3 regions of the Bradyrhizobium cosmicum genome follow, and region 2 is predicted to be linked to each of the others. Evidence: predicted binding sites of a transcription regulator. Region 2 holds the regulator's gene; each other region holds the start of a gene.
What was found. The regulator PhoB, encoded in region 2, activates phosphate uptake and scavenging genes when phosphate is short. The targets are predictions, from matches to a motif close to TGTCATNNANCTGTCAT.

Region 1: the regulator PhoB is predicted to act here: its motif matches at 3,780-3,796, upstream of FNV92_RS20675 (RNA degradosome polyphosphate kinase).
Region 3: the regulator PhoB is predicted to act here: its motif matches at 2,439-2,455, upstream of FNV92_RS21060 (DUF47 domain-containing protein).

What each region holds. Positions count from the first base shown of each region.
Region 1 covers NZ_CP041656.2:4,282,065-4,287,964, reverse strand. The annotation lists gene FNV92_RS20685 (PepSY-associated TM helix domain-containing protein) at 1-50, shown strand, start outside; gene ppx (exopolyphosphatase) at 1-1,500, opposite strand, end outside; gene FNV92_RS20675 (RNA degradosome polyphosphate kinase) at 1,516-3,705, opposite strand; gene FNV92_RS20670 (P-loop NTPase family protein) at 3,849-4,526, opposite strand; gene FNV92_RS20665 (CDP-alcohol phosphatidyltransferase family protein) at 4,630-5,172, opposite strand; gene purM (phosphoribosylformylglycinamidine cyclo-ligase) at 5,328-5,900, shown strand, end outside.
Region 2 covers NZ_CP041656.2:7,005,096-7,010,995, reverse strand. The annotation lists gene pstB (phosphate ABC transporter ATP-binding protein PstB) at 1-328, shown strand, start outside; gene phoU (phosphate signaling complex protein PhoU) at 340-1,056, shown strand; gene phoB (phosphate regulon transcriptional regulator PhoB) at 1,079-1,786, shown strand; gene FNV92_RS33430 (GcrA family cell cycle regulator) at 2,007-2,519, opposite strand; gene FNV92_RS33425 (aspartate aminotransferase family protein) at 2,971-4,179, shown strand; gene argF (ornithine carbamoyltransferase) at 4,179-5,102, shown strand; gene FNV92_RS33415 (Hsp33 family molecular chaperone) at 5,382-5,900, shown strand, end outside.
Region 3 covers NZ_CP041656.2:4,359,738-4,365,637, forward strand. The annotation lists gene FNV92_RS21045 (peptide chain release factor 3) at 1-264, opposite strand, end outside; gene sugE (quaternary ammonium compound efflux SMR transporter SugE) at 422-736, shown strand; gene FNV92_RS21055 (inorganic phosphate transporter) at 729-1,736, opposite strand; gene FNV92_RS21060 (DUF47 domain-containing protein) at 1,752-2,396, opposite strand; gene FNV92_RS21065 (branched-chain amino acid ABC transporter permease) at 2,553-3,521, opposite strand; gene FNV92_RS21070 (branched-chain amino acid ABC transporter permease) at 3,523-4,386, opposite strand; gene FNV92_RS21075 (ABC transporter substrate-binding protein) at 4,459-5,679, opposite strand; gene FNV92_RS21080 (ABC transporter ATP-binding protein) at 5,728-5,900, opposite strand, start outside.

The sequences.
Region 1 (5,900 bases), 2.7 Mb from region 2:
CCGCCGGACGATCGAGCCCGCGCGCCCGATCAGGCGGGCGAGCTGCTTGAAGCGGCTGCCGACGCGGTCGGCGACGAGGTCGCCGAGCCGGTGCTCGAACACCAGCATCAGATCGCGGCCCCGATTGCGGAAATGCGTGGCGGGCAGCACGCCCGGGCGTGCCGCCGAAATCAGGTGCGCGACGCGGAACGCCGCACCCAGCAGACGGGCGCGTTCGAGCTGGGCCGGCGTCAGCAATTCCTGCGTCGTCAGCGGCGGCTGGTTTTCCTCGCTCAGGCCCGCATAGCGGTAGAACACGGACAGGCCGACGAAGGCGCGCTCGGTGTGGGTGATCGCGCCGAAATTGCCGTTGACGACCAGGCTCAGCGTCTGCTCGCCGCGATGATCGGGATGCACGCGCCAGCCGATGTCGGAGAGAAGGCACGCCGCGTGGCGCAGCCTTCGGTCCTCGTCGGTCTCGCGCAGCTTCACCACGCGCACGAGGCGATCGGTCCAGGCAATCAGCTCGCGGGCGTGCTTGGCCGAGCGCGACAGCAACTGGTTCAGCTCTTCCGCCGCGCAGATCAAACCGTCCTTGTTGCGCTCGGTCTCGGTCAGCTTCTCGTGCAGCAGGCCCTCGCGCACGCCGAAGGTCGAGAACACGATGGTCTTCGGTTTCGCGACCCGGATGATGTGTTCGAGCACCAGCGCAGCATAGGTGAGGAGCGGGCGGCGTGCGTCGGCGACGACCTCGATGTCGGCGAGCATGCCGGTGGCCGCAAGGCGGCGGAGACGGCGCGAGAAGTCGAGCGCCTCGGCAGCCGAAATCGAGTAGCCGTGCATCACCTGGAGCGGATAGCCGCTCTGGAGGATGTGGATGCGCGCGAGCGCGCGCCAGGTGCCGCCGACGGCGTAGAAGGTGCGACCGTGGCCCGCGGTGAGCTGCGGCAGCTCGTCGAGCTCCTCGCGCACGATCCGGTCGGCGCGCTTGAGCGATTTGTGCGCGAGGTCCTGCAGCGCGAGGCCGCCGAGCGGCAGCGTCACGCCGCTGCGCACGCTGTTCCTGCGCACGTCGATCAGCTCGAGCGAGCCGCCGCCGAGATCGCCGACGATGCCGTCGGGGTGATGGATGCCGGAGATGACGCCGAGCGCCGACAGTCGCGCCTCGCGCGGGCCCGACAGGATCTCGATCTTCACGGCGCAGATGCGCTCGGCTTTGGCGATGAAGTCCGGGCCGTTGGAGGCGTCGCGGCAGGCCGCGGTGGCAATCGCGAACACGCGCCCGACCTGCATTACCCGGCACAGCGCGCGGAAGCGCTTCAGCGAGGTCAGCGCCTTGTCGACGGCGTCGGGCGCGAGCAGGCCGGTGCTCTGCACCTCGCGCCCGAGGCCGCACAGCGTCTTCTCGTTGAAGATCGGTATGAGGCTCCGCGCCAGTCCCTCGTAGACCACGAGACGGACCGAGTTGGAACCGATATCGATGACGGCGACGCTCGATCCGCGCTTGCGCGGCCGCTTCACGTCAGCGATCCCGGATCAGGATTGATGACGTTCATTACGGCGCGTGAGACGACGCGGCGATGATTCCTTGAGCGACTTTCCACGGCCAGACAGACTCGGATTTGTCATGAAGTAGTTGTGGACGTTGAAAGGCTCTTCGCCCTTCGCGGCCTTCATACGCGTTGAGGACCCGTCCGGCAACAATTGCCAGCTCTGCTCATTGTCCTTGAGATTCGCGACCATGATCTGTTCGAGAACCTGCTGATGCACCGTGGGATTTTGCAGCGGACACAGCACCTCGACGCGGCGGTCGAGGTTGCGCGGCATCATGTCGGCCGAGGAGATATACACAGCCGCTTTGGCGCCTGGCAGGCCCTGGCCCATGCCGAAGCAGTAGATTCGGCCGTGTTCCAGGAAGCGTCCGATGATCGACTTGACGCGGATGTTCTCCGACAGGCCCGGAATGCCGGGCCTGAGGCAACAGATGCCGCGCACCACGAGCTCGACCTGAACGCCGGCCTGCGAGGCCTCGTAGAGCGCGTCGATGATGTCGGGGTCGACCAGCGCATTCATCTTCATCCAGACCGCGCCCGGACGGCCGTGCTTGGCGTGTGCGGTCTCGCCCTGGATGTGCTCGATGATACGCTTGCGCAAGGTCAGCGGCGACACCGCCATCTTTTCGAGGTCGCTGGGCGCGGCATAGCCGGTGATGAAGTTGAACACGCGCGCGGCGTCGCGGCCGATGGTCGGGTCCGAGGTAAAATATGAGAGGTCGGTGTAGATGCGCGCGGTCACCGGGTGGTAATTGCCGGTGCCGGTGTGGACGTAGGTCGTGAGGCTGCCGCCCTCGCGGCGCACCACCATCGAGAGCTTGGCGTGCGTCTTCAATTCGAGGAAGCCGTAGACGACCTGCACGCCGGCGCGTTCGAGGTCGCGCGCCCAGCGGATGTTGGCCTCCTCGTCGAAGCGCGCTTTCAGCTCGATCAGCGCGGTGACGGACTTGCCGGCTTCGGCGGCCTCCGCGAGTGTGCGCACGATCGGCGAGTTGTTGGAGGTGCGGTAGAGCGTCTGCTTGATCGCGACGACGTCGGGGTCGCGCGCGGCCTGCTGCAGGAACTGCACCACCACGTCGAAGGATTCGTAGGGGTGATGGACGACGAGGTCCTTCTGCCGGATCGCGGCAAAGATGTCGCCGCCATGCTCGCGCACGCGCTCGGGATGGCGTGGCACGTAAGGGGTGAATTCGAGGTCGGGGCGGTCGAGGCGGGTGAGCTGCGAGAGCTCGTTCATCGCGAGCACGCCGTCGACCAGGAACACCTCGTCGTCGGCCGTCGAGAGCGCATGCTGGACGAAGTTGCGCAGCTGCTCCGGCATCTTGGCGTCGATCTCGAGCCGGATCACCGAGCCTCGTCGGCGGCGCTTGAGCGCGGTCTCGAACAGGCGGACGAGGTCCTCGGCCTCTTCCTCGATTTCGAGCTCGGAGTCGCGGATGATGCGGAAGGCGCCCAGGCCGTGGAGATTATAGCCGGGGAACAGCCGGTTGATGAAGAGGCCCGTCGCCTGCTCCAGCGAGATCAGGCGCACCTTGCCCTCCGTCGGCAGACGGATGAAGCGGTCGATCTTGCCGGGCATGCGGATCAGCGCGTTCATCTGTCTGCCGTCAGCGGCGCGCTTCAGCTGCAGCGCGATGGTGAAGCCGAGGCTCGGAATGAACGGGAAGGGGTGGGCCGGGTCGATCGCGAGCGGCGTCAGCAGCGGGAACACGTTGTTGAGGAAGTAGTCCTCGATCCAGCTCCGCTCCGCCTTGGTGACGTCCTTGCCGTCGACCAGGATGATGCCGACATCGGCCAGCGTGCCGCGCAGGTCGGCCCAGATCGCCTGCTGGTCGGAGGCAAGCTGCGAGACGGTTCGGTTGATCAGCGCGAGCTGCTCGGACGGGCTCAGGCCGTCAGGGGCGCGTTCGGCAATGCCCTCGCGGATCTGAGCCTTGATGCCGGCGACGCGAACCATGAAGAACTCGTCGAGGTTATTCGCTGAAATCGACAGGAACCGCACCCGCTCCAGCACGGGATGGCTGGGATTGACCGATTCCTCGAGGACTCGGCGGTTGAAATGCAGCCAGGACAGCTCGCGATTGATGAATCGCTCAGGGCTCGACGCGATCGCCGGCAGGCTCTCGGTCTCCGTAGCTTTTTCTTTGTTTTCAACAGTTTGCGCGGAGTCCATGAGAAGTCGGTCCATCCAGTTCGCCCCAATTTGCGACCACATGCGCAAAACCGGCGGGAGCATGTGTTAGTCCGATGACGTTTCGATGACATTGATGTTCCGCCGCTGCGCCGCGTCAAGCGGTCATAGGTCGGGCGACCAGGTCAGGCGTCCCGGAGCAGCTCGGCGGCCAGCGCCCTTGTGACGGGGCGGCCGAGCCGCAGGGCCTCGCTGTCGAGCAGTTCCACGGCCCGCCGGGCGGCCGCCGAGGATCGCTCCAGGCGGGTGGCGAGGTAGCTGACCACGCTCTCGTCCACGGCGAGCTGGCGATCGGCGCAGAATTTGACGATCAGGCCGCGGAAAAGCTGGTCATCGGGCGGCAGCAGCGAGATGACAGGCACCGCGCGCAGCCGCGAGCGCAGGTCGCGCAGCTCGATCTGCAGCGATGACGGCACTTCGCGTCCGGTGAGCAGGACATAGGCGTCGTCCTCGCGGGCGAGGTTCATCAGGTGAAACAAGGCGCGCTCGTCGAACGCCCCGGCCTTGAGATCCTCGACCACCAGTGCGCCGGTGGCGAGCGCGCCCGGAACGGCTTCGGCGGTCAGCCCGTCGGCTGCGGTCGAGCGGGCACCGGAATCCTCGGCCCAGATCGCGGCGAGATGGCTCTTGCCGCTCCCTTCCGGGCCGGCCAGCCACATGATCCGGTTCGGCCATTCGGGCCAGGCGTCGACGAGGGCAAGACCGGCGGCGTTGGCCGGGCCTTCGAGGAAATTGTCCCGGCTGAGGCTCTCCGCATGCGGAAGCGAGAACGCCAATTGTCGGGGGTGAACGCGGCCTGCCACGCTTGCTGTGCTCCGTGCCGGCGCGCCGGCTTGGTTTGAAAGGGGTCGAGGTATCGAGCGGGAGTTGGCCTTTTGCGGGGCCGCCTCCCGGGCCTCGATAGTGCTACTTGGCGTCGATCGTGCTCATGTGCCGCAGCCACTCGACGAGGTAAAGCGACACCGAGGACAGCGTGAAGACCGTCACGAGACCCATCAGGATCATATCATAGGGCGCCGCGTTGAATCCGAAGGCGAGGGCGGCCAGCACCAGGGCCGCATAGGAGACCTGGGCCGCAGTGTTGAGCTTCGATACTTTCGAGGGCTTCATCTCGACCGGCTTGTCGAACAGCCAGGAGACGATCACCGCGGTGACGATCATGATGTCGCGCGACACCACCAGGATGACGATCCAGCGCGGGATGTCGCCCCAGATGCCGAGCGCCAGGTAGATCGAGACCAGCAGCGCCTTGTCAGCGAGCGGGTCGAGCAGGGCGCCAAGCTCGCTCGTCATGTTGAAGCGCTTGGCCAGGAACCCGTCGACGGCATCGCTGATGCCGGCGATCAGGAACACGGCGAAGGCCACTTCCATTTGGCTCGACACGATGGCCCAGACGATGATCGGGACCAGCATGATGCGGCCCAGGGTAATGATATTCGGAATACTCACACGGCGCTTCCCGGCACCCGGCCTGACCTCGAATCCCGCCTCTTGGGGAGGCTGAACCGGTTGATATCTACATAGTATAGGGCGGGGCGCCATGCGAGCCATTGCGCGTCCCCGGAATTCGACGTAACCAGCCGCAAACCCACTGGAAATCGGGCATGACCGACCGCAAAAACGGCCTCACTTACGCCGATTCAGGCGTCGATATCGATGCGGGCAATCGCCTGGTCGACCTGATCAAGCCGATGGTGCGCGCCACCGCACGGCCCGGCGCCGACGCCGAGATCGGCGGTTTCGGCGGCCTGTTTGATCTCAAGGCGGCCGGATTCAAGGACCCAATCCTCGTCGCCGCCACCGACGGCGTCGGCACCAAGGTGAAGATCGCGATCGAGACCGGCCTGCATAGCGGGATCGGCATCGACCTCGTCGCCATGAGCGTCAACGACCTCGTGGTGCAGGGCGCCGAGCCGCTGTTCTTCCTGGACTATTTTGCCTGCGGCAAGCTCGATCCGGAGGCGACCGCCTCGATCGTCGCCGGCGTTGCCGAAGGCTGCCGCGAATCCGGCTGCGCGCTGATCGGCGGCGAGACCGCCGAGATGCCCGGCCTCTACAAGGACGGCGACTACGATCTCGGCGGCTTTGCCGTCGGCGCCGCCGAGCGCGGCACGCTGCTGCCGCGCAAGGACATCGCCGCCGGCGATGCCGTGATCGGCCTTGCCTCGTCGGGGGTG
Region 2 (5,900 bases):
CTCCGGCCTGTCGCTCTCGGGCGGCCAGCAGCAGCGCCTCTGCATCGCCCGCACCGTCGCGGTGCGGCCGGAAGTGATCCTGTTCGACGAGCCGTGCTCGGCGCTCGATCCGATCTCGACCGCCAAGGTCGAGGAGCTGATCCAGGAGCTGTCCGAGAACTACACGATCGCGATCGTCACCCACAACATGCAGCAGGCTGCGCGCGTCTCCGACAAGACCGCCTTCATGTATCTCGGTGAGTTGATCGAGTTCGACGACACCAGCAAGATCTTCACGTCGCCGACCGATCGGCGCACCCAGGATTACATCACCGGCCGGTTCGGTTGAGGAGACGGGACATGGGTACTGAACATACCGCAAAGGCCTTCGACACCGACCTGCAGGAACTCACCCGGCTGGTCGCGGAAATGGGCGGCATCGCCGAGCGCATGATCGTCGATTCCGTCGACGCGCTGATCCGCCGCGACGTCGCGCTCGGTCAGCGCGTCGTCGCCATCGACGCCGAGCTCGACGCGCTGCAGAAGAAGATCGAGGAGCGCGCCGTGCTCACCATCGCGCGCCGCCAGCCGATGGCGGTCGACCTGCGCGAGATCGTCGGCGCCATGCGGGTTGCGACCGATCTCGAGCGGATCGGCGACCTCGCCAAGAACATGGGCAAGCGCGTCGCGGCGCTGGAGACGGATTTCCATCCGCTCAAGCTGTTCCGCGGCCTCGAGCACATGACCGACCTCGTGCAGCAGCAGGTCAAGTCGGTGCTGGACGCCTACGCCGCGCACGACCTGCCGGCGGCGATGGCGGTGTGGAAGGGCGACGAGGAAGTCGACGCCATCTGCACCTCGCTGTTCCGCGAGCTCCTGACCTACATGATGGAGGATCCGCGCAACATCTCGTTCTGCATCCATCTGATGTTCTGCGCCAAGAACATCGAGCGTATCGGCGATCACGCCACCAACGTCGCCGAGACCGTGTTCTACATGATCGAAGGTCAGGCGATCACCGACAAGCGGCCGAAGGGCGACATGACGACCTTTGCCACGACGGTTCCGAATACCTGACGACTTGAGGAGCGACGACCCGATGGGCGCACGCATTATGGTGGTTGAGGACGAGGAGGCTCTCACCGAGCTGCTTCGCTACAACCTCGAAGGCGACGGCTATGACGTCGAGACGGTGATGCGCGGCGACGACGCCGACACCCGTCTCAAGGAGCACATTCCCGACCTGATCGTGCTCGACTGGATGCTGCCGGGATTGTCCGGCATCGAATTGTGCCGGCGGCTTCGCACCCGGCCGGAGACCAAGCAGCTGCCGATCATCATGCTCACCGCGCGCGGCGAGGAGAGCGAGCGGGTGCGGGGCCTTGCGACCGGTGCCGACGACTACATCGTCAAGCCGTTCTCGGTGCCGGAGCTCCTGGCGCGCGTGAAGGGCCTGCTGCGTCGCGCCAGCCCGGAGCGGCTCGCCACCGTGCTGGCCTACGGCGACATCGAGCTCGATCGCGACAAGCGCCGCGTGGCGCGCTCGGGCCGGCCGATCGACCTCGGTCCGACCGAATATCGCCTGCTGGAGTTTTTCCTGGAGCATCCCGGCCGGGTGTTCTCGCGCGAGCAACTGCTCGACAGCGTCTGGGGCCGCGACATCTACATCGACGAGCGCACCGTCGACGTGCATATCGGCCGCCTGCGCAAGCTGCTCAATCTCGGCCGCGAGCAGGACCCGATCCGCACCGTCCGCGGCGCCGGCTACGCGCTCGACGATCGGTTTGCCAAGGCCGAGCAGACGTAAGGTTCGCTAAAGCAGACGTGATCGGGCGGGCTGCTACCGCATCCTCCGATGTCGTTCCTGCGAACGCAGGGACGCATAACCACCGGACGTGGTTGGGCGAAGACTTGGAGTGACGATCCCGCGGTGACTGTGCACCGGGATTATGGGTCCCTGCGTTCGCAGGGACGACATCCAATTTGTTGAGACCTCTTCGGGCGACGACTGGCCGCCCGCGACGAACTCAGCGCGGACCCGGCTTGGCCGGCGCGCGCCGGCGATCCGCTGCCGGCTGATACGCAACCCGCGAGTGCTGGGCGCAATAGGGCAGGCCGGAGAGCGCCTTGCCGCCGCAGAAGAAGAAGTCCGGGCTCGAGGGATCGCCGACCGGCCAGTGGCAGGTCGCCTCGTTGAGCTCCAGCAGCGACAGCCGCTGGCTCATCGGCACCACGTTGTCGTAGGTGACCGGTTCGGCCTCGACCTCGACCTCGAAGGCCTGTGCCAGCGCGGTGTTGCCGCGCGCGATGGGCCGGCTCACCCGCATCATGTGCTGGGCGGGACGCGCCTTGCGCGGGCGCGGCGCGGCGGATGAAGGGCTCTTGGCGCGGCCGGACAGGCCGAGCCTGTGCACCTTGCCGATCACGGCGTTGCGGGTGACATTACCGAGCTCTGCCGCGATCTGGCTGGCCGACAACCCGGCCTCCCAGAGCTTCTTCAGTTGCTCGACGCGATCATCCGACCAGGTCAAAACGGTCATTGCACCCTTTCCTTCGCCGCGCGCCACCATCCTGGGGCTGCACAGCGAATGCCTAAGCCTCGAAAAACCCGTGCCGTCAGAATCCCTTAAGGCTCGCCGGGCACCGAGAGCCGCCCGAACGTTTACGCCGGTACATGAGGACTTAGAGATCAGAACTGCCGCACGAGATGTCGTATCTGACAAGCCAAACGCTACAATATGGCGTGACTCACGCGCAAGAGTCCGCCGACTCGCTTCCACATGTTCCGTGGCGAAATCCCGCAAAATCGCCACCGCAAGACTACGGATTCAGCGTTTCGCGAGGCTTTCCGGGCGGCATTGACACCCGTTTCACGGGGCATAAGATAGTCCCGCGTGCCGCCCTTAAAAGGCGGCACGTTTCGTTTTCCGGGCCGGTGAATGGTGCGTTGCGTAATGCACGCTCACCGTCCGCAACATTCAAGTGACAGTCATGACTAACAGCGCAGCGCCGCATTTGCTCCCCGTTTTCGCCAGGTCCGACCTCGGTTTCGAGCGCGGCGAAGGCTGCTGGCTGATCGCGACCAATGGCGAGCGCTATCTCGATTTTACCTCCGGCGTGGCGGTGAATGCGCTTGGCCATACCCATCCCGCGCTGGTCAAGGCGTTGCAGGAGCAGGCGACCAAGCTCTGGCACATGTCGAACCTGTTCCAGAGCCCGGACGGCGAGAAGCTTGCCGCGCGCCTGTGCAATGAAAGCTTCGCGGACTTCGTGTTCTTCTGCAATTCCGGCGCCGAGGCGCTGGAGGGTGTGATCAAGCTGGTCCGCCATCATCACTTCTCCAAGGGGCATCCGGAGCGCTATCGCATCATCACCTTCGAGGGCGCCTTCCACGGCCGCACGCTGGCGACGCTGGCCGCGACAGGATCGGCGAAATATCTCGAAGGGTTCGGTCCGCCGATGGACGGTTTCGACCAGGTCCCGCACGGTGACATCGAGGCCGTGAAGAAGGCGATCGGTCCGCAGACCGCCGGCATCCTGATCGAGCCGATCCAGGGCGAGGGCGGTGTGCGTTCGGCGACGCCTGCCTTCCTCCGGGCATTGCGCCAACTCTGCGACGACAAGGGGCTGCTGCTGGCGTTCGACGAGGTGCAGACCGGCATGGGCCGCACCGGCGATCTGTTCGCGCATCGCCGCACCGGCGTCATACCTGACGTGATGTCGCTGGCGAAAGCGCTCGGCGGCGGCTTCCCGATCGGCGCGGTGTTGGCGAGCGCGGACGCCGCTTCCGGCATGGGGCCCGGCTCGCACGGCTCGACCTTCGGCGGCAACCCGCTGGCGATCGCGGCGGCGAATGCCGTGCTCGACGTCATGCTCAAGCCCGGCTTCTTCGATCATGTGCAGAAGATGTCGCTGCTGCTCAAGCAGAAGCTCGCCTCCGTGATCGACCGCCATCCCGGCGTGGTCAGCGAAGTGCGCGGCGAGGGCCTCCTGATCGGCATCAAGGCCGTGGTGCCATCCGGCGATCTCGTCGCGGCGTTGCGGAGCGAAAAACTGCTCACGGTCGGCGCCGGCGACAATGTCGTGCGCTTCCTGCCGCCTTTGATCGTCACCGAAGCCGAGATCGAGGACAGCGTCGGGCGGCTCGAGCGCGCATGCGCAGCGCTCTCGTCGAGCCAGACCAAGCGGGCGGCAAGCTGATGAGCAAATCGCCAAAGCACTTCCTCGATATCAACGAGTTGCCGCTGGCGGAGCTCAAGAGCATGCTCGCCGCATCCTCCGCCATGAAGGCGAAGCAGAAGGCGCATCAGCCGGTCAGGCCGCTCGAAGGCAAGACCCTGGCGATGATCTTCGAGCGTCCCTCGACCCGCACCCGGGTGTCGTTCGATGTCGCCATGCGCCAGCTCGGCGGCGAGCCCATCATGCTCACCGGCGCCGAGATGCAGCTCGGCCGCGGCGAGACCATCGCCGACACCGCGCGCGTGCTGTCGCGCTATGTCGATGCCATCATGATCCGCATCCTCAACCACGATGCGCTGCTCGAGCTTGCCGAATATGCGACGGTGCCCGTCATCAACGGCCTGACGCGCCGCTCGCATCCCTGCCAGGTGATGGCCGACCTCATGACCTTTGAGGAGCATCGCGGCCCGATCGAGGGCCGGACGGTGGCCTGGACCGGCGACGACAACAACGTGCTGGCCTCGTGGGCCCACGCCGCCGAGCGCTTCAAGTTCCAGCTCAACGTCGCAACCCCGCCGGAGCTTGCGCCGAAGAAAGTCATGCGCGATTTCATCAAGGCGACCGGCGCGCCGATCGTGCTCGGCACCGATCCCGAAGCCGCCGTGAAGGGCGCCGACTGCGTCGTCACCGACACCTGGGTGTCGATGGGCGACAAGGAGGGCGAGCATCGTCACAACGTGCTCAAGCCCTACCAGGTCAATGCGAAGCTGATGTCGCTGGCCAAGCCCGACGCGCTGTTCATGCACTGCCTGCCCGCCCATCGCGGCGAGGAAGTCACGGACGACGTGATCGACGGTCCGCAATCGGTCGTGTTCGACGAGGCCGAAAACCGCCTGCACGCGCAGAAGGGCATTCTGGCCTGGTGTTTTGATGCGGTGAAGTAGCTTCGCTGGGATGCTCAGTTGCCGCCTCGTAGACAACTGTCGTCCCTGCGAACGCAGGGACCCATACCGCGGAATGTCTCTTGTGCCAGGCTGGTAGAGGCTGACAGCCTTCGCCAAATTCAGGCCTGTGGTTATGGATCCCGGATCGGCGCTCCGCTTCGCTGCGCTTGTCCGGGACGACACCAAGTTTGAGGCGGCTTGGTACAGTTCATATTGCATCCGGAGCACGCCACCCCGCGCCCCCTTCCATTTCCGCCCTCCGACCCCAGATAATGCGCCATGGTTTCCCAATCCCCTGACATGAAAACCGGGCCAGAGGGCCCGGTTCGCGCACCATCGGCGGTTCCCATCGACGACGCCGTGCTGCCCTACGAGGTCGACGCGCTCGACGTGCGCGGGCGGCTGGTTCGGCTCGGCCCGGCGCTCGATGAGATCCTCACCAAGCACGATTATCCCGCCGCCGTCGGCAAGCTGCTCGGCGAGGCCATCGTGCTGACGACGCTGCTCGGCTCGGCGCTGAAATTCGAGGGCCGCTTCATCCTGCAGGCCCAGACCGACGGGCCGGTGTCGTTCCTGGTCGTCGACTACCAGGCGCCGGATCGCCTGCGCGCCTATGCGCGCTTCGATGCCGAGCGTCTCGGCGATATCAGGGATTCCGGCACGCTGCTCGGCCGCGGTCATCTCGCCATGACCATCGACCAGGGCCCCGACATGAGCCGCTACCAGGGTCTCGTCGCGCTCGACGGCGGCAGCCTTGAAGATGCCGCCCACGAATATTTCGTGCGCTCCGAGCAGATC
Region 3 (5,900 bases), 2.6 Mb from region 2:
GAAGGTCATGACTGAGGTCACGACCGAGATGCCGCGCTCGCGCTCGATCTTCATCCAGTCCGAACGCGTGTTGCGCCGCTCGCCCTTGGCCTTGACCTGGCCGGCCAGATTGATGGCGCCGCCGAACAGCAGCAGCTTCTCGGTCAGCGTGGTCTTGCCGGCGTCAGGATGCGAGATGATCGCAAAGGTCCGCCGCCGCGCCACTTCAGCGGCAAGCGTGGAACGGGCCGGCGATTCGGCTGTGGTCGTGGCGATGTCGGACATGGCGGCAGCGTTTGGCAGGGAATATGGGCCGGATCAAGCCTCATTTGGTGATTGCGGAGCCGTCCGGCCAGCCCCATATCGGCTTTGGGAAGGACGGCCTTCCCGCTCGTCAGCATATCAGCCGCGGGGACGACCCTGCCTTGAAGGGAGGGTCGTCATGGCCTGGAGCATCCTGTTCATCGCCGGCCTGCTGGAGATCGCCTGGGCGATCGGCCTCAAATACACCGAGGGCTTTACCAGGCTCGTTCCCTCGGCCCTCACGCTCGCGGCCATGGCCGGCAGCGTCATCCTGCTGGGCTTTGCCCTCAAATCGCTGCCGATTGGAACCGCCTATGCGGTCTGGACCGGGATCGGCGCGGTCGGCACCGCGGCGCTGGGCATCATCCTGTTCGGCGAGCCCGCCACGGCGCTCCGCCTCGCCAGCATCGGATTGATCGTCGCCGGCATTGTCGGGCTGAAGCTCGTCACCTGACGAAGATCTTGACCGCCCACCAGGTCAGAGCCGCGACGATCGCCGAGGCTGGCATCGTGATCACCCAGGCATAGACGATCGAGCTGGCGACGTTCCAGCGCACCGCCGAGAGGCGGCGGGCTGCGCCGACGCCGACGATGGCGCCGGTGATGGTATGGGTGGTCGAGACGGGAACCCCGAGGAAGGTCGCCATGAACAGCGTAGCGGCGCCACCGGTTTCGGCGCAAAAGCCCTGCATCGGCGTCAATTTGGTAATGCGTAATCCCATCGTGCGCACGATGCGCCAGCCGCCCATCAGCGTCCCCATCGCCATCGCTGCCTGGCACGACAGCACGACCCAGAACGGCACGAAGAAATCGCCGCCGAGTTGGCCCTGCGAATAGAGCAGCACGGCGATGATGCCCATGGTCTTCTGCGCGTCGTTACCACCATGGCCGAGCGAATAGAGCGATGCGGACGCGAACTGCAGGATGCGGAAGGCGCGGTCGACCGCGAACGGCGTCGACCGCACCGACGCCCAGGACACGATCGCCACCAGCACCATCGCCAGCAGGAATCCGACCAGCGGGGAGAGGACGATCGCGATCACCGTCTTCGACAATCCGCTCCAGACCGCCGCCGAAACCCCGGCCTTGGCGACGCCTGCACCGAACAACCCGCCGATCAGCGCGTGCGACGACGATGATGGAATGCCGAGCGCCCAGGTCACGAGGTTCCAGACGATGGCGCCGACGAGGGCCGCGAAGATCACCTGCGCATCGACGATCGCGGGATCGATGATGCCGGTGCCGATAGTCTGGGCGACGTGCAGCCCGAACACCATGAAGGCGACGAAATTGAAGAAAGCAGCCCAAAACACCGCAAATTGCGGCCGCAGCACCCGGGTGGAGACGATGGTCGCGATCGAATTGGCGGCATCGTGCAGGCCGTTCAGGAAATCGAACAGCAGCGCGACGGCAATCAATCCGACCAGGACGGGTAGACCCAACGCAGCATCCACGGCGCGGCCCCTGCCCTACACTTGCTCGATGACGATGCTGTTGATCTCGTTCGCGACGTCGTCGAAACGGTCGGCCACCTTCTCGAGGTGATCGTAGATCTCGACGCCGACGATGAAATCCATTGCGCTGCCGTCGCGATGCTTCAGGAACAGCTCCTTCATCCCGATGTCGTGGAGATCGTCGACCCGGCCCTCGAGCTTGGTCAGTTCTTCCGTAATCGCGGTCAGCATCGCGACGTTCTTGCCGATCTCCTGCATCAGCGGCAGCGCACGGCCGACCAGATTGGCGCATTCGATCAGAAGCCCGCCGATCTCGCGCATCGGCGGCTCGAAAGTGCGGACCTCGAACAGCATCACGGCCTTGGCGGTCTGCTGCATCTGGTCGATCGCATCGTCCATCGACGTGATGAGGTTCTTGATGTCGCCGCGGTCGAACGGGGTGATGAAGGTGCGGCGCACCGCCGTCAGCACTTCACGGGTGATGTTGTCGGCGTCGTTCTCGAACTGGTTGACGCGCTGACAGTAGACCGGCGTCTCCTCACCCCCGTTGAGCATGCCCTGAAGCGCGATCGAACCCTGGATCACGGTCTTGGCGTGGCGGTCGAACAAGTCGAAGAACCGTTCTTCCTTGGGCAGGAAAGCGCGAAACCATCGCATCATGGAAATAGTCTACCGGTTGGAAATGGCCCGGCCCGAATGAGCCGTCACAAAACTGTCATAGACCATTTTCATTCCGCGCGCGTGCCACCTCACGCCCGCGAAGCCGGATCATCCACTGCTTTCACGCACCAATTAAATTGGTGCGATATCAACGATTTAGAGAGACCGCCGGAAGTAATGCGCGATTTCTCCGATGACGCCACGGCGGAAGGTGAGCACGCAGACCACGAAGATCGAGCCCTGGATCACCGTCACCCACTGGCCGAACCCCGCCAGATATTGCTGCATGGCGATGATCGCGAAGGCGCCGACCACGGGACCGAAGATGGTGCCGAGACCGCCGACCAGCGTCATCAACACGACCTCGCCCGACATCGACCAGTGCACGTCGGTGAGCGAGGCGTTCTGCGCCACGAACACCTTGAGCGAACCGGCAAAGCCGGCGAGCGTGCCCGACAGGACGAACGCCAGGAACTTGTACTGGTCGGTCCGGTAGCCGAGCGAGATCGCGCGGGGCTCGTTCTCGCGGATCGCCTTCAGCACCTCGCCGAACGGCGAATTGATGATGCGGTAGATCAGCAGGAAGCCGGCAAGGAAGCCGACCAGCACGACGTAGTACAGAGTCGTCGGCTTGGAGAGATCGAACAGGCCGAACATGCGCCCTTGCGGGATGCCCTGGATGCCGTCCTCGCCATGGGTGAACGGTGCCTGGAGGTAGATGAAGTAGAGCAGCTGCGACAGCGCCAGCGTGATCATCGAGAAGTAGATGCCCTGGCGGCGGATCGAGATGTAGCCGGTGATGAGCGAGAGCACGAAGGCGCCGGCGACGCCGACGAGGATGCCGAGTTCCGGAGGCAGCGCCCACACCTTCAGCGCATGCGCACTGCAATAGCCGGCCGTGCCGAGGAACATGGCGTGACCGAACGACAACAGGCCACCATAGCCGATCAGAAGATTGAAGGCGCAGGCGAGCAGCGCGAAGCACAGCGCCTGCATCACGAAGAACGGGTAAATGCCGCTGAATGGCACCGCGGCCAGCAGCAGCGCCATCACCACGAATACGATCATCTCGTCGCGAATAGCGCGCGGGGCTACCGGCAGCGTGTCGTCCGTCAAGGCTGTCATATCAGGCCGCCCTTCCCGTCAATCCCGTTGGCTTCACCAAGAGCACCAGCACCATCAGCACGAACACGACGGTGTTGGAGGCCTCGGGGTAGAAATACTTGGTCAGGCCCTCGATCACACCGAGTGCGAAGCCGGTGATGATGGAGCCCATGATCGATCCCATGCCGCCGATCACGACCACCGCGAACACCACGATGATGAGGTCAGCGCCCATCAGGGGCCGCACCTGGTTGATCGGCGCCGAGAGCACGCCGGCGAGCGCGGCAAGGCCGACGCCAAGACCGTAGGTCAGGGTGATCATGCGCGGCACGTTGACGCCGAAGGCGCGCACCAGCGTCGGATTTTCAGTGGCGGCGCGCAGGTAAGCGCCGAGCCGCGTCTTCTCGATCAGGAACCAGGTAGCGATACACACCACCAGCGAGAAGATGACGACCCAGCCGCGATAGACGGGCAGGAACATGAAGCCGAGATTCATGCCGCCCTTGAGCTGGTCCGGAATGGCGTAAGGCAGGCCGGACGAGCCGAAGTAGTTCTGGAACACGCCCTGCACGATTAGGGCGATGCCGAAGGTCAGCAGCAGGCCGTAGAGATGATCGAGCCCGGTCAGCCATTGCAGCATGGTCCGTTCCAGGATCATGCCGAAGATGCCGACGATGATCGGCGCGATCAGCAGCGCCCACCAGTAATTAATGCCGCCGAGGTTCAACAGAAAATAGGCGACGAAGGCACCCATCATGTAGACCGCGCCATGGGCGAAATTGATGATGTTGAGCATGCCGAAGATCACGGCGAGCCCGAGACTGAGCAGCGCGTAAAACGAGCCGTTGATCAGTCCCACCAGTAGCTGAGCGTAAAGAGCCTGCATCGATCCCGCACCCGGTCCCTTCGGCGTTCCCCTGACAGTCGCCCGCAGACCTTAAGCCTGCGGGCCGTTATCCTACTTCTTAAGCAGCGCGCACTTGCTCTCGGAGAGCGGCGTGAAGGCCTGGTCGCCCGACACCGTGCCGACCAGCTTGTAGAAGTCCCACGGTCCCTTGGACTCGGATGGCTTCTTCACCTCGAACAGATAGGCGCTGTGGATGGTACGGCCGTTTGGCTGGATCTCGCCCTTGCCGAACAGGTCGTCCTCGGTCGGCATCGACTTCATCTTCTCGACGACCTTGACGCCGTCATGCGGATTGCCGCCGAGCGCGTCCAGCGCCTTGAGATAGTGGCGCACGCCGGCATAGACGCCCGCCTGCACCATGGTCGGCATCGCGCCGTTCTTCATCTTCTCCGAGAACTTCTTGGAGAAAGCGCGGGTCTGGTCGTTCATGTCCCAGTAGAACGTCTCGGTGAAGTTGAGGCCCTGCGCGGTCTCGAGGCCGATCGCCTTGACGTCGGTGAGGAACAGCAGCAGCGCCGCGAGCTTCTGCCCGCCCTTGACGATGCCGAACTCGGCCGCCTGCTTGATCGAATTGGTGGTGTCGCCGCCCGCGTTGGCAAGGCCGATGATCTTGGCCTTGGACGCCTGCGCCTGGAGCAGGAACGAGGAGAAGTCCGGCGTATTGAGCGGATGCTTGACGCCGCCGATCACCTTGCCGCCATTGGCGGCGATAACCGAGGTGGTGTCGCGCTCGAGCGCCGCGCCGAAGGCGTAGTCCGCGGTCAGGAAGAACCAGGTGTCGCCGCCGGCCTTCACCAGCGCCTGGCCCGTGGTGTGGGCCAGCATGTAGGTATCGTAGGTCCAGTGCACGGTGTTGGGCGAGCACTGCGCGTTGGTGAGATCCGAGGTCGCCGCACCGGAGTTGATGTAGACGCCGTTCTTTTCCTTGATGACGTTGTTGACGGCGAGCGCCACACCCGAGTTCGGCACGTCGACGATGATGTCGACCTTGTCGACGTCGAACCACTGCCGCGCGATCGCGGTGCCGATGTCGGGCTTGTTCTGGTGATCGCCCGAGATGATGTCGATCTTCCAGCCCTTCCCCACCAGGCCGGAATCTTCGACGGCCATCTGGGCGGCGAGCGTCGAGCCGGGACCGCCGAGGTCGGCATAGAGGCCGGACTGATCGGACAGCGCACCGATCTTGACGGTCTTGTCCTGCGCGAAGGCTACGCCGGCCGTGGTGACGGCCAACGCCGTGCCGAGCAGAAACGACGCAATCGACTTCTTCATGTGACTTCCCTCGTGAATATTCTCTTGGTCGTTTGACGCTTGGCCGCCTTAGACGCCGAGATAGGTGTGGAGCTTGTCCATGTTGGCGGCAAGCTCCGAATTGGAAAATCCGTCAATGATCTTGCCATGCTCGACCACGTAGTAGCGGTCGGCGACGGTCGATGCGAAGCGGAAGTTCTGCTCGACCAGGAGGATCGTAAAGCCCTCCTTCTTGAGCCGCG